DNA from 3 places in the Oceanisphaera submarina genome. Region 1 is predicted to be linked to each of the others. Evidence: riboswitches for the same ligand, from Rfam matches in the RefSeq annotation. Region 1 holds a riboswitch; each other region holds the start of a gene.
The links. A riboswitch is a leader RNA that binds a small molecule or an ion and turns the genes downstream of it on or off. The one in region 1 is predicted to bind thiamine pyrophosphate.

Region 1 (4,766 bases):
AAAACGCAGTAGCGTCAGGGAAGCTGCCGGTGCTGCGGGGGCCAGCTGTGCCGAAACGATGAAGGAGCCAGCAATAAAGAAAGTGGCTAGCAGCACCTGCAGATGGGCGTACCCGTTTTGCGTAAGCATGTTTTTCTCCCCCTATGGCCGGCTCAGTCTTCAAAGTGATTTTGTACCCGTACGCAGTCCAATGAGCGTTGCCCCGGCTTTGGTCTGGCCGCTTTGTCCGCTTTGCCAATGGTCAGCATCATACCGATAACATGATCGTCGGGTAGCCGGATTAGCTCGGCAACACGTTGGGTGTCAAAACCGATCATGGGACAGCTGTCGTAGCCCATGGCCTTGGCCGCCAGCATGGCGGTTTGTGCCACAATGCCAACCGAGCGAATCGCCTCGTCACGTTGCAGTTGAGGCCGGTCTGCATAGAAGCCGTGAATCATCGACAACATGAGGTCACGAGTGTCGGTGGCAACATGGCGCCAGCAATGTTCGGGGTTGCGTTGCCAGGCCTGGGTATCGGCACAAAGCACCAGTAGCAGCGAAGCATCGGTTACCTGTGTTTGATCCCAGGCGGCTTCTCGCATTTCGGCGCGCAGCTGTGGGTCTTCCACCTGCACAAAACGCCAGTGCTGCAGATTAAAGGAGGTGGGAGCCTGCAACATATATTGGAACAACCGCTCAATATCGGCATCAGGCATGACGAAGGCAGGATCATATTGTTTGACTGAACGGCGTGCCATGATGGCGTCGAGGGTGTGCATGTCGTTTTTCCTGTGAATCATTCAAGTTGGTGGCCAGTATTTCATGTGCAAAAATGAAGAAAAACAGAATGGACGCATAGGTTATGTGCATAAATGCACGGCAGGATGACTGGCATGAAATTTACACCGCCTATCAGGTGGCCCAGCTGGGTTCGCTGAGCGCGGCGGCTCAGCAGCTTGAGGTGCATCACAGTACCGTGCTGCGGCGCATCAATGCGCTGGAGGCCAAGATGGGCACTCGTCTGTTTCATCGTCATGCCCGGGGGTATGCAGTGACCGAGGCCGGGCAGGCATTGTTGACCGCAGCCGCTCAGGCCGAAGAGACGTTTAGCCGGATGCGCGCCCGGGTGAACGAAAGCGAAGCCCTGGCGGGTACCTTGATCCTCACCTCGGTCAACAACCTGGTGCCTTACCTGACGCCCTTGCTGGCCGAGTTTCAGCAACTGCACCCTAATATCCGGCTGGAATACGCCGCCGACAGCCGGGTCTTCCGGCTGGAACAGGGTGAAGCCCATGTTGGGATTCGTTCGGTATTCAAACCGGAAGATCCAGACTATGTGGTGCAGCGCCTGACCCGGACCACGGGTACCCTTTATGCCAACCGCGAATACCTGCGCCGCCATGGCCGCATGTCGTCTCTGGAAGATATAGAAGGGCACCGCTTTATCGGTACTACCAGGCCGCGTCCCGGCAGTATGTACATGCGCTGGATGGAGCAGCGAGTGCCACCGGAGCAGATTTTTTACCGGGTGCAGGACTTCACCGGCTTTGTTCCTGCCCTTCAGGCCGGGATGGGGTGCGGGCCGCTGAGTTGCTGGCATGCCAGCCTGGCGCCCGAGTTGCAACCTCTGCTGACTCCTCCCGAGGAGTGGGCTCACGATCTCTGGCTGACCAGTCACGGCGATTTGCATCGCACCGCCAAGGTGCAGGCCTTTACGCAGTTCCTCAAGCGGAGGATCGCCGAGCGTCAGAATGACTTTATGCCGGCTTAAGGCTGAAATAAAAAACGCGGCCTAAGCCGCGTTATTACTTCGGCTGAGAGGCTGGCTTATTTCACCATCCAGTCGATGGTTTCACCGGCGCGGATCGGCACCAGCTGGTCGCCGCCCAGCGGCAGGGTGGGGTCAACGGTCCAGCTTTCTCTCACCAGGGTGATGGTGTCGGTATTGCGGGGCAGGCCGTAGAAGTCGGGGCCATGGTGGCTGGTAAAGGCTTCCAGCTTGTCCAGCGCGCCGGCTTCTTCGAAGGCTTCGGCATACAGCTCCACGGCGGCGTGGGAGGTGTAGGCTCCGGCACAGCCGCAGGCGGCTTCCTTGCGGTGCTGGAAGTGCGGAGCCGAATCAGTACCCATGAAGAATTTCTTGTTGCCGCTGGCGGCCGCCCGTACCAGCGCCTGCTGGTGGGTGTTGCGCTTGAGAATGGGCAGGCAGTAGAAGTGCGGCCGGATGCCGCCCGCCAGCATGTGGTTGCGGTTGAACAACAGGTGGTGAGCGGTGATGGTGGCCGCCACGTTGGCGCCGGCCTGCTCCACGAAGTTCACCGCGTGTTCGGTAGTGATGTGCTCGAGCACGATTTTCAGTCCGGGGAAGTCGCGTACCACATCCGGCAGCACGGTCTCGAGGAACACTTTCTCCCGGTCGAAGATGTCGATGCGGGAGTCGGTCACTTCACCGTGTACCAGCAGCAGGGTGCCGGTTTCCTGCATGGCTTCCAGCACCGGGTAGATGTTTTTCACATCGGTCACGCCCGAATCGGAGTTGGTGGTGGCACCGGCCGGATAGAGCTTGCAGGCCACAATCTTGCCGGTGGCCTTGGCCTTGCGGATTTCCTGCGGGTCTGTTTTATCGGTCAGGTAAAGGCTCATCAGCGGCTCGAACCGGCTGCCCTTTGGGCGTACCGCCAGGATGCGATCGTAGTAGGCCAGTGCCAGCTCGGTGGTGGTGGCCGGCGGCAGCAGGTTGGGCATCACGAGGGCGCGGCCCAGATAGCGGCTGGCATCGCGCACCGTGTCTTTGAGTTGTTCGCCATCGCGCAGGTGCAGGTGCCAGTCGTCGGGGCGGGTGATAGTCAGTGTGGTCGTTTTTACGGTCATAGTCGGCTCGGCGTGTTATCCATTACATCCAGATGTTCATTATCCACTTAGCGGCGGTTTTCACCAAATCTGCTGAAGCCTTAAGCCGCTCGGGCTGCTGATCGCTTCCGGCTTAAGGCTTACAGCTCCCCTCTGGTGTGTTATGGTCTGGGAGTGACACGGGGTGTCTTGCGGGCAAGGCCGGCAGGGCTGAGATAACACCCGTCGAACCTGATCCAGTTCATACTGGCGAAGGGATGTCAGCCTTTCGGCTATCGGCATATTCTGCCAGTCCATGCCTTCGCCTCTAACAAGAGGTAGCGATGCAAATGTCCATCAATCTGAACGAACAGCTGGTGCTGGTTACCGGCGGTGCCCGTGGCCTGGGCGAGCACCTGGTGCGCGCCTTTCTGCGTGAAGGTGCGCGGGTGGTGATCAACTATCTGCACAGCGCCGAGGCGGCAGCAAAGCTGGCGGCGGAAGCCCCCGGTCGTGCGCTGGCACTGCAGGCCGACGTGACCGATGCGGTTGCGGTGCAGGCGTTGTTTGCACAGGCTCATGAACATTTTGGCAGCCCGATCACCACCGTCATCAACAATGCCCTGCCGGCCTTTTCGTTCAATGGCGACGCTCGGCCGCATGCCGGTCAACTGCGCTGGGAAGATCTCAACCAACAGCTGGAAGGCGTGGTCAAAGGCGCCCTCAACACCACACAGGCGGCCTTGCCCGGCATGCGCGAGGCGGGCTTCGGTCGCATCGTCAACGTGGGCACCAATTTGTTCCAGAACCCGGTGGTGCCCTACCACGACTACACCGCCGCCAAGGCGGCGCTGCTGTCGCTGACCCGTACCCTGTCGCAGGATCTGGGCCCGGACGGCATTACCGTCAACATGGTGTCCGGCGGCCTGCTGCGCACCACCGATGCGTCTGCCGCCACCCCGGAAGCGGTATTCGACTACATCGCCGCCAACACCCCGCTGCGGCGGGTGACCACGCCGGCGGAATTTGCCGACGCCACCCTGTTCTTCGCCTCGTCCTGGTCCCGTTCGGTCACCGGCCAGAACCTGGTGGTCGACGGCGGCCTGGTGAAAAACTGATGGCGGCCCAGAATCAAGACCAGCGCATGATGCACCTGAACCTGTTTCTGTTCGGGTGCGGCCATCACAGGGCGGCCTGGCGTCACCCCGACTCGGCGGTGGAGCAGTTGGGTGATATTCGTTATTACGAGCGGCTGGCGCAGACCGCCGAGCGCGGCAAGCTGGATGCGGTATTCTTTGCCGACGGCCAGTCCACCGGCAATGTGGCGGACGGCAGCTACTGGTTTCTGGAGCCGCTCACCGCCATGGCGGCCATGAGCCGGGCCACGGATCGCATTGGCTTTATCAGCACCGTCTCCAGCACCTTTTTCACCCCCTTTCATGCCGCCCGCATGATGGCGTCGCTGGATCATATTTCCAACGGCCGCATGGGCTGGAACGTGGTGACCTCCATGTTCGACGTGGAAGCCCGCAACCACGGCTATGAGTCGATGCCGGCCCATGCCGAGCGATATCGCCGGGCCGAGGAGTTTGTGGCTGCGGTGATCAAGCTGTGGGACTCCTGGCAGGCAGACGCCCTGGTGATGGACCGCGCCGGCCACTACGCCGATCCTGAAAAAGTGAACCCCATCAACCATCACGGCGACTTCTTCCTGGTGGACGGCCCACTCAATGTGCCGCGTCCGCCCCAGGGCCATCCGGTGCTGTTTCAGGCCGGCGCCTCGGATCAGGGCCGGGCACTGGCCGCCCAATGCGCCGAGGCCATTTATGCGGTGGCCTACGATCTTCCGGCGGCCCAGGACTATTACCGGGACATCAAGCTCCGGGTGCGGGAGGCGGGTCGTAATGTCGATGTGCCCATCATGCCCGGGCTGGTGACCTATGTGGCGTCCACCG
Region 2 (4,766 bases), on a different contig from region 1:
TTCAAGGCCCCGTAAAAGGGTTTGATCGCCACCAGGGCAGCCGCCGCCACTATGCCGATGGCGGTGATCACCGACAACCCGATCAACAGGTTCGATAACCAGGGCGCGCCCAGCGCCGATTCGAACATCAGCTCCTTGGCGATAAAACCGAACAGGGGCGGAATACCGGCCAGCGACAACGCCGCCAGGGTGATGAACAGCGCCGTCTGCGGCATGTGTTTTCGCAGGCCACCCAGCTCGCGCACATCCTTGGTGCCGGTGGCGTGGTCCAGAGTGCCCGCCGCCATGAAGAGCGCGCCCTTATAGAGCGCATGGGCCAGCAGGAACACCATGGCCGCTTCCAGCGCATGGGGCGTGCCAATACCGATAAGCATGGTCAGGGTGCCCAGAGCCATGATGGTGGAAAAGGCGAGAATACGCTTGAGATCCGTGCTGCACACCGCCATCAGGGCGCCGACCGTCATGGTCACGCCGCCAAACAGCGACAGGGTCAGCATCCAGGCCTCGCTGCCCGCCATCATCGGCTGCAGCCGGGCCATCAGGTAGACTCCGGCCTTGACCATGGTGGCCGAATGCAGATAGGCACTGACCGGGGTCGGCGCCGCCATGGCGTTGGGCAGCCAGAAATGAAAAGGGGTCTGGGCCGACTTGGTGAAGGTGCCCAGCAACACCAGCACCATCATCGCCAGAAACAGCGGGTGCTGCTGTATGTTGGTGCCTCCGGCCAGCAGCTCGTTCAGCTCGAAGCTGCCGCCGATGCTCCCCAGCAGGATCAAGCCGGCCATCAGCGCCAGGCCTCCGCCGGCGGTGATAAAGAACCCCTGCAGCGCCGCCTTGCGGGCCTTTTCCTGTTCGTGGTTGAAACCGATCAGCAAATAAGAGGTAAAGCTGGTCAGCTCCCAGAATACAAACAGGGAAATCAGGTTGCTGGACAGCACCAGCCCCAGCATGGCGGACATGAAGGCCAACAGATACATCAGCAACTTGTGAATATCTTTATGGCCCTGCAGGTAGCGGCCTGCATAGATAAAAATCAGGGTGCCAATACCGGTGATCAGCAGCGCAAACATCAGGCTGAGGCCATCGACCATGAAATTGAGGTTGATCCCCAGACTGGGGATCCATTCATGACTGAACAGCACCACCTGGCCGCTGGTCACCTGCGGCCAGAACGTCAGGAAATACCCGAACAGGGCGGCTGGCAGCACCGCCAGGCACCAGCCAATTTTCACCCCCATAACGGGGGTCAGTCGTGGCACCAGCATCGCCAGAATAAAACCAGCTATAACAGCAACAAGCATGAGAAAAACGCCTCCTTTCCATGCCGGTTCAGGCAATAGAATGAGCTAAGAGAGAGGGGAGAAAAGCACAGCGCACAGACTATAGTAAGGAAGTGTTTCGATTGGTTTTCAATCAGTTAATCGATTTTTTTTTGAGTTTTTATGGCGGCCGATATTACAAGCCGCCCCGATAAAACACAAGCAGAGCCGGACGCGCCGACTCTGCTGCCGATAAATCCCGGAGCGCAGCTCAGCGATCGAAAAAATGCTCCACCGGCCCCCGCCCCTGGCCGATGCGCAGCGTGCTACCGGCCAGAATGGCTCTGTCGATATAATGCTTGGCGCTGGACACCGCCAGATCCATGGACAGTCCCTGGCCCAGATAGCAGGCCAGCGCCGCCGACAGGGTGCAGCCGGTACCGTGGGTATTGGCGGTGATCACCCTGGGGGTATCGAAACAGCGTACCTCGCCGCCCCTCAGCAACCAGTCCGGGCTGCGCGACTCCTGCTGCAGAAAACCGCCCTTGAGCAGCACGGCGGCACAGTCCAGACCGGCCAGCCCCTCGAACAGGGACTCCACTTCGGACAGGGTCGCCGGCAGGGGGCTGCCGATCAGCGTCGCCGCCTCCGGCAGGTTGGGGGTGATCACATCGGCCAACGGCAGCAATTCTGCTCGCAGGCTGTTCACCGCCTCTTCGGCCAGCAGCATGTCACCATTGGCGGTGACCATCACGGGGTCCACCACCAGGTGGGCCGGACGATAACGCCGCAACACCTCGGCCACGGTATTGATGGTGGCGCTGTCACCGAGCATGCCGACCTTGACCGCAGTGACCTGCAGGTCACCGAATACCGCCTCCAGCTGGGCCCGTATCATCTCCTGGGGCACCGGATGAACGGCGCTGACACCACGGGTGTTCTGGGCAGTAAGGGCGGTAATCACCGAGCAGGCATAGCCGCCGGTGGCAGAAATGGCCTTGATGTCGGCCTGAATACCGGCACCGCCGCCGCTGTCGGATCCGGCGATGGTGAGTACTATCGCTTTGTGATTCACAGGTTTCTGACTTGAGGGGGTGTGACTGGGCATATCCTTATGGTCCTCCGGGCGAAGGAACCACCGGCAAACTGACGTTTACCCGTTAGTTCCCTACGCCAGCATTAACTGGATCAGGTACAGCGGGTCCGGTTCAAAGACCGTCTCAGCCTTGCGGCCCCCCGACTAACAGCCTTCGATGATAACGACCCCGGCTGGCAAATGCCAGCCAGAAGCCGTGAGGAGTAAATGGTGAGGCGTGAGGTGTTTTCCTTCTCACTCTTCACGCAATAGTTAATGCGCCTGATCCCAGTTGTCGCCTTCGCCGGCTTCCACCAGCAGGGGGACATCCAGGCTGGCGGCCTGCTCCATCAGCGCGCGGATCTGTTCCTTGAAGTCCGCGACCTTGTCTGCCCGGATTTCGAACACCAGTTCATCGTGCACCTGCATCAGCATGCGTACCTCATCATCCGCCTGTTGCTCCAGCCAGCCGGCGACCTTGATCATCGCCTTCTTGATGATGTCGGCGGCGGTACCCTGCATGGGGGCATTGATGGCGGCTCGCTCGGCCCCCTTGCGGCGGGCGCCGTTCTTGGCGTTTATTTCCGGCAGATACAGCCGGCGACCGAACAGGGTGGACACATAGCCCTTGTCGGCGGCCAGGGTGCGGGTGTCTTCCATGTAGCGCAACACACCGGGATACCGCTCGAAATAGATATCCATGTAGCTCTGTGATTCGGCACGGGGAATGCCGAGCTGGCGCGACAGTCCGAAGGCGCTCATGCCGTAGATCAGGCCGAAGTTGATGGCCTTGGCCCGGCGACGCTGTTCGGTAGTCACCTGCTCCAGCGCCACGCCGAATACCTCGGCGGCGGTGGCCTTGTGGATATCCAGCCCCTGGGCGAAGGCGTCCAGCAGGCCCTTGTCCCGGGACAGGTGCGCCATGATACGCAACTCAATCTGGGAGTAATCCGCCGCCACCAGCTTGTAACCGGGTGCCGCCACGAAGGCCTGGCGAATACGCCGCCCTTCCGCGGTACGGATGGGGATATTCTGCAGATTGGGATCGGAAGACGACAGGCGGCCGGTGGCGGTATTGGCCTGATGATAAGAGGTATGAATACGGCCGCTGTGCTCGTTGACCATCTGCGGCAGCTTGTCGGTATAGGTGGACTTGAGCTTGCTCAGACCCCGGTATTCCATCAGCAGTTTAGGCAACGGATAGTCCAGGGCCAGCTCCTGCAGCACCTCTTCGGCGGTAGACGGCGCTCCTTTGGGGGTTTTCTTCAACACCGGCAGTTCGAGCTTGTTGAACAGAATCTCGCCCAGCTGCTTGGGAGAGCCCAGGTTGAAGGGTTCGCCGGCCAGCTCGAAGGCTTCCAGCTCCAGTTCTTTCAGCCGCTTGGCAATCTCGTCGCTCTGAACGGCCAGCAGGCCGCTGTCGATGCCGACCCCCGTGTATTCCATCTGCGCCAGAATCGGTACCAGCGGCATTTCGATATCACTGAACACCTGCTGCAGCTCGGGATCGGCGGCAAGCATCGGCGTCAGGTGATGATGCAGCCGCAGCGTGATATCGGCGTCTTCCGCCGCATAGGGGCCGGCCTGCTCCAGCGGTATCTGGTTGAAGGTCAGCTGTTTGGCGCCCTTGCCCGCAATCGACTCGAACGAGATGGTGTTATGGTTGAGGAAAAACGCCGCCATGCTGTCCATGTCGTGCCGGGTCTGCACCGAATTGAGCACATAGGACTCCAGCATGGTATCCAGCCCAATACCCTTCAATTCGATGCCGTGATTTTTCAGCACATTGGCATCGTACTTCAGGTTCTGGCCCAACTTGATGAGCCGCTCGTCTTCCAGCAGCGGCTTGAGCGCTCCCAGTACTACAGCTTCACTCAGCTGCTCGGGCGCATCCAGATAGTCGTGCCCGAAGGGGACATAGGCCGCCTGGCCCGGCTCGATGGCAAAAGACACGCCCACCACCCGCGCATCTCTGTAGTTGAGGCTGGTGGTTTCGGTGTCGAAGGCGAAATAAGGCGCCTGGGCCAGCCGCTCGACCCAGTCGGTCAGCTGCGCTTCGGTGAGCAGGGTCTGATAGTCGGTGGCCATGGCCGGCTCTCTTGCCGGCTCTCTTGCCGGCGCATCGCCCAGGCCTGGCTCCAGCTCTTCCAGCAGGTTGCGGAATTCGTATTCACGGTAAAGGGTTTTCAGGGCCTCGGTGTCCGGCTCGCTCTGCTGCAAGTCCGCCGGGCCCCACTCCAGCGCCACGTCGGTCTTGATGGTGGCCAGTGTGTAGGACAAGCGCACCATTTCCTCATGCTCGACAAATTTGGCGGCAAAGGTCTTGGAGCCACGAAAGCCCAACGCGGCTACCTTGTCGGTATTGGCGGCGATCTCGTCGATGGATCCCAGCCCCTGTAGCAGCGCCAGCGCGGTTTTTTCGCCCACACCCG
Region 3 (4,766 bases), on a different contig from region 1:
GTTCCAGCAACCGGGCTTTATCGGCTTCATGCTGCTGGTCACCGCCTTGTTTTCGCTTAACCTGTTCGGGCTGTTCGAACTGCGCCTGCCCACGGCCATGAGTACCTGGCTGGCCACCCGTCCCGGCCACGGCAACGGCGGCCATCTGCTGCAGGGCATGTTCGCCACCCTGCTCGCCACCCCCTGCTCGGCCCCCTTCCTCGGCACCGCAGTCGCGGTGGCGCTGGCGTCTTCGCCGCTGGTGCTGATTGCCATCTTCACCGGTCTGGGGCTGGGCATGGCGCTGCCCTGGCTGGTGCTGGCGCTGTTCCCCGGTGTCATCGGTCTCCTGCCCAGACCCGGCGCCTGGATGATCAAGGTGAAGTGGCTGTTCGGCCTGATGCTGCTCGCCACCAGCCTCTGGCTGCTGTCGCTGCTGCAATATACCCTGGGTAGCACCGCCACCCTGGCGCTGGCCATCCTGCTGATCGCGCTGCCGATAGGGTCACTGCTGCGTCATTACGGCGCCCGGGGTCTGGTGTTCAGCCTGGCCGGCCTGATGCTGCTGGGCGCCGCCGGGGGCGTCACCGCCCTGCTTACTCAATCTCGTTGGGTCAGCCCGGTGAAGGATGAGCTGAACTGGCAGCCGCTGGATCCGGCGCGTATCGAACGCGAAGTAGCCGCCGGCAAGCGGGTCTTTGTCGACATCACCGCCGACTGGTGCATTACCTGCCAGGCCAACAAGATAGGCGTGACACTGCGTGACCCTGTCTACTCGGCCCTGCAGGAAGACGACATGGTGCTGATGCGCGGCGACTGGACTCGCCCCGACGCCGCCATTACCGATTATCTGCATGCCAACCGGCGCGCCGGTATTCCCTTCAATCAGGTGTTCGGCCCCGGCCTGCCTCAGGGCAAGGCACTTGAGGTGCTGCTGACCAGCGAGAAGGTGATCGATGCCCTCAATGAGGCAAAACCGTGAGGTCGAAGACGAAAAGCGGCAGCTGGGGCAAGCAAATAGGCTCAGGCTTTATCTACCTGCTGTTGATTGCCACAGTGGTAACGGCCGCCGATCTGTGGCGCAGCCGGGATCTGCCCACCGAGGTAGCGGCCCTCAGCAGCATGACCACGCTAAGCGGAGACACCATCGACCTCGATGCCATGAGCCGGGAACAACCTGTGCTGGTCTATGTGTGGGCCAGTTGGTGCGGCGTGTGCAGGCTGGTGTCACCCATGGTGAATCTGGTCGGCGCGCCGGTCGTCAGCATCGCCATCGCCTCGGGCCCGGATGCCAAGGTCGCCGGCTATGTACGGGAAAAGGGATATGATTTTGCGGTGGTGAACGACAAGGATCATCGACTGGGCCAGACGCTGGGCGTCGGCGTGACCCCCACCCTGATGGTGGCCAGCCGGGGCAAGCTGCGTTTCGCCACCGCCGGCATCACCACGCTGCCGGGCATGTACCTGCGATTATGGCTGGCCCGCTTGATGGGCTAAACTCATTTGCTAACTGATAAAACCAGAACAAAAGGCCGTACTCATAAAGAGCACGGCCTTTTTATTTCGGATCGATACCGACGGCTACAACCAAACAGAATAAATAAAGGCAGAACCCTGCCGACGAACCCGGTGGCATGCCTCCATTCCGCAGATTCTAGCGGAAAACCAGGAGACCCGGGTGTCTGCCAATCCTGCTTCTTGTAGCCAAAGAGGTTCAGCATTCTTCGCTCACTCCTATGTTGATCATACTCACCCAGCGCCCGCCAGGTTTGCTTCATATATGTCGATATCTATTCCTGAATAGGTATAATACAGGGTGACTTATAACCAAAAGTCATATCCTAAGGGGTGGCAGCCATGACTGCCTGAGATGCGAATGATGCGAACCCTTTGAACCTGATCCGGCTAATACCGGCGTAGGAATAGGAAGCCGCAACGCCCTGCCCTGCTCTTGTTGTTACCGGGTTTTCGTACCTATACGGAGACTTGAAGTGCCCAAATTGATCCCTTTTTTCCCCTCCGCCATTGCCTTGAGCATTATGGCTGCGCTGCCTGCGTATGCTGCCGATAACCAGGACGGGGTTTACACCCTGGCACCCACCCTGGTGACGTCCAGTTTTCGCGAAGACAGCCTGCAAGGCACCGCCAGCAGCGTCAGCGTGCTGGATGAAGCCGAGCTCAATAAGCCCGGCAACAACCATCTGGAAGATGTGCTGGCCCAGACGCCCAACGTCAACCTGAGTGCCGGCGCCTCTCGCGGCAAGTACTATCAAATTCGCGGTGTGGGCGAGCGCAGCCAGTTCATCGGCGTGGTTAACCCCTCGGTGGGCGTGCTGGTAGACGGCATAGACATGAGCGCCATGACCATGGGCGCCACCCTGCTGGATGCAAATCAAGTGGAAGTATTACGAGGCCCGCAAAGCAGCCTCTATGGCGCCAACGCCCTGGCCGGCCTCATCAACATTCGCGCCAACGAGCCCACAGATACTCTGGAAGGCAATGTGGAACTCACGGTGGCCGAGTACGACACCCATAATCTGGCCGCTGCCGTGGGGGGGCCGCTCAGCGACAAGGTGGCGTATCGCATCGCCGCGCAGCGTAATACCAGTGACGGCTTTATTAAAAACGATTATCTGAGTCGCGACGATACCAATAACATCGACGAGACGCTGCTGCGCACCAAGTTCCGCATTGCCGCCAGCGACGATCTGGACCTGGATCTGACCGCCTTCTACGCCAATATCGACAACGGTTACGACGCCTTCTCCCTCGACAACAGCCGCCACACCCTGTCGGATAATCCAGGGCACGACCGCCAGGAAACCCTGGCACTGTCGGGCAAAAGCAGCTGGTATGGCAACAGCGCCTTTACTCTGGAAACCGCTATCAGCGTGAACAAGAGTGAACTGGAATACGGCTTCGATGTGGACTGGACTTACCCCGGTTTGCACCCGGACACCTACAGTGCCACCGACAATTACTACCGCGAAGAGCGCGGTGCCACCGCCGATGTACGCTTCATCTCCACCGAAGAATCCATGCTGTTCAACGACACTACCGACTGGACCGGCGGCCTCTATTACTTTCATCGCAGCTCGGACCTGAACCGCGAGTACACCTATCTACCCAGCAACTTTACCAGTGAATATGAAGCTAACCGATTTGCCGGCTATGGCGAGCTGGAAACGGCGCTCACCGACAGGCTGACCTGGATCAATGGCCTGCGCCTGGAGCAAGACCGTACCTTTTATAGCGACAGCGACGGTAACCGCAGCAAGCCCACGGATCTGTTGTGGGGCGGCCGGGTAGCGCTGGAATATCAGACCAGTGACAGCCAAATGTTGTACGCACTGATCGCCCGGGGCTACAAGGTCGGCGGCTATAACTCAAACGGCGACCTGCCCAACGCACTACGCGATTTTGCCGCCGAAACCCTGTGGAACTACGAACTGGGCGCCAAGCACAACTTGCTGAATGACAGCCTGCAGACACAAGTAGCGGTGTTCTTTCAACAACGAGACGACGCACAAATCAACGCCTCGCGCACCGTAATACGTCCCGACAACTCCAGTACTTATACCGACTACACTGCCAACGCCGAGCGGGCCTACAGCTATGGTCTGGAAGCCCAGGCTCAATGGCAGGCCACCGACGCCATGCGTTTGCACGCCAGCCTGGGTTTGCTGAACACCCAACTGAAAGAGCCCGACGCCAACTTTGATGGCCGCGATGCGGCGCACGCTCCCGAATATCAATTCGCGCTGGGTGCAAGCCTGGATCACGGCCAGGGCTGGTTTTCCGGTCTTGATGTAGAAGGAAAAGACCAGTTTTACTTCTCCGACAGTCACAGTGCGCGATCTGATGCCTACGCTCTGCTACACGCCCGTCTGGGCTACCAGCAAGATAACTGGAGCGTCACCCTGTGGGGCAAAAACCTGACCGATGAAGAGTACGCGGTGCGTGGCTTTCAGTTCCCCAACGATCCTCGCAAGGGCTATATCACAGAGCAATACGTACAGCTGGGTGCGCCCCGCATGTTTGGTGTGACCACCAAGCTCTCGTTTTAAACCACGCCGGCGTGAAACGTCATACCGGCTGACCCCGTTGGTTACCCCTAAAAAAGCCGCCCTTGTCACGAGGGCGGCTTTTGGCTGGCTGCCCGCTTGAAACTCGCTGTACATTTTGGTGCATCCAGGCCAGCCACACACTGCCGGAGACAAGCGAGCGGGAGGGAGCAGCGATTTTATAGTTCTAGATTCATCTGCCGGCCATAAAAAAGGCCGTACTCTTGAAGAGCACGGCCTTTTTCTTTCACCGACTGAACGTTAGCCTAAAACAACACTCGTCGGCCCTTGATGCAGTCCCGGCATACGGGTTCGCCCTGCAGGGAACCCAGCAGCTCGGGTGCGCAGCGTTTGCCGCAGCTGCTGCATTCGTGAAACGACTTCAGCCTCAGGGCTATGGTGTCTTCTACCAGCATCATCAACTGTTCCAGGCTGCCATTACGTGCCTCTACCACCCCCTGGGAACGGGGTTTGACGGTATGAATGTCGTGATGACGCCACTGCATGGCCGGTAGCAGCACCTCTACCCTGTCGTGCTGAAACGCCACTATGACCAGAGCAGGAGCTCCGATAAACAGCGTCTGTGCTCCCTGTACCGGATAGGGCAGCTGGCTCTTGAGGTGTTGCCGCCACGACTCAAGAGTGGCAGGTAGCGGCATTGCCAGCAGCAGGGCGTCCAACAGCTTGGATGGCATAATATCCTCTCTTCACCATGCACCGGCG

Region 2: linked by a shared signal. The riboswitch ahead of thiD (bifunctional hydroxymethylpyrimidine kinase/phosphomethylpyrimidine kinase) and the one ahead of ACLEIV_RS10390 (3-oxoacyl-ACP reductase) in region 1 are both predicted to bind thiamine pyrophosphate.
Region 3: linked by a shared signal. The riboswitch ahead of ACLEIV_RS13350 (TonB-dependent receptor) and the one ahead of ACLEIV_RS10390 (3-oxoacyl-ACP reductase) in region 1 are both predicted to bind thiamine pyrophosphate.

The regions. Positions count from the first base shown of each region.
Region 1 is NZ_JBKGFN010000009.1:98,867-103,632, reverse strand. Features, by position in the region: gene ACLEIV_RS10410 (DMT family transporter) at 1-129, opposite strand, end outside; gene ACLEIV_RS10405 (nitroreductase family protein) at 153-761, opposite strand; gene ACLEIV_RS10400 (LysR family transcriptional regulator) at 845-1,753, shown strand; gene pyrC (dihydroorotase) at 1,810-2,853, opposite strand; TPP riboswitch at 3,003-3,107, shown strand; gene ACLEIV_RS10390 (3-oxoacyl-ACP reductase) at 3,156-3,929, shown strand; gene ACLEIV_RS10385 (LLM class flavin-dependent oxidoreductase) at 3,929-4,766, shown strand, end outside.
Region 2 is NZ_JBKGFN010000005.1:175,601-180,366, forward strand. Features, by position in the region: gene ACLEIV_RS07355 (putative monovalent cation/H+ antiporter subunit A) at 1-1,301, opposite strand, end outside; gene thiD (bifunctional hydroxymethylpyrimidine kinase/phosphomethylpyrimidine kinase) at 1,531-2,334, opposite strand; TPP riboswitch at 2,408-2,508, opposite strand; gene polA (DNA polymerase I) at 2,608-4,766, opposite strand, start outside.
Region 3 is NZ_JBKGFN010000013.1:108,780-113,545, reverse strand. Features, by position in the region: gene ACLEIV_RS13360 (protein-disulfide reductase DsbD family protein) at 1-961, shown strand, start outside; gene ACLEIV_RS13355 (protein disulfide oxidoreductase) at 958-1,476, shown strand; TPP riboswitch at 1,814-1,919, shown strand; gene ACLEIV_RS13350 (TonB-dependent receptor) at 1,971-4,046, shown strand; gene ACLEIV_RS13345 (hypothetical protein) at 4,310-4,738, opposite strand.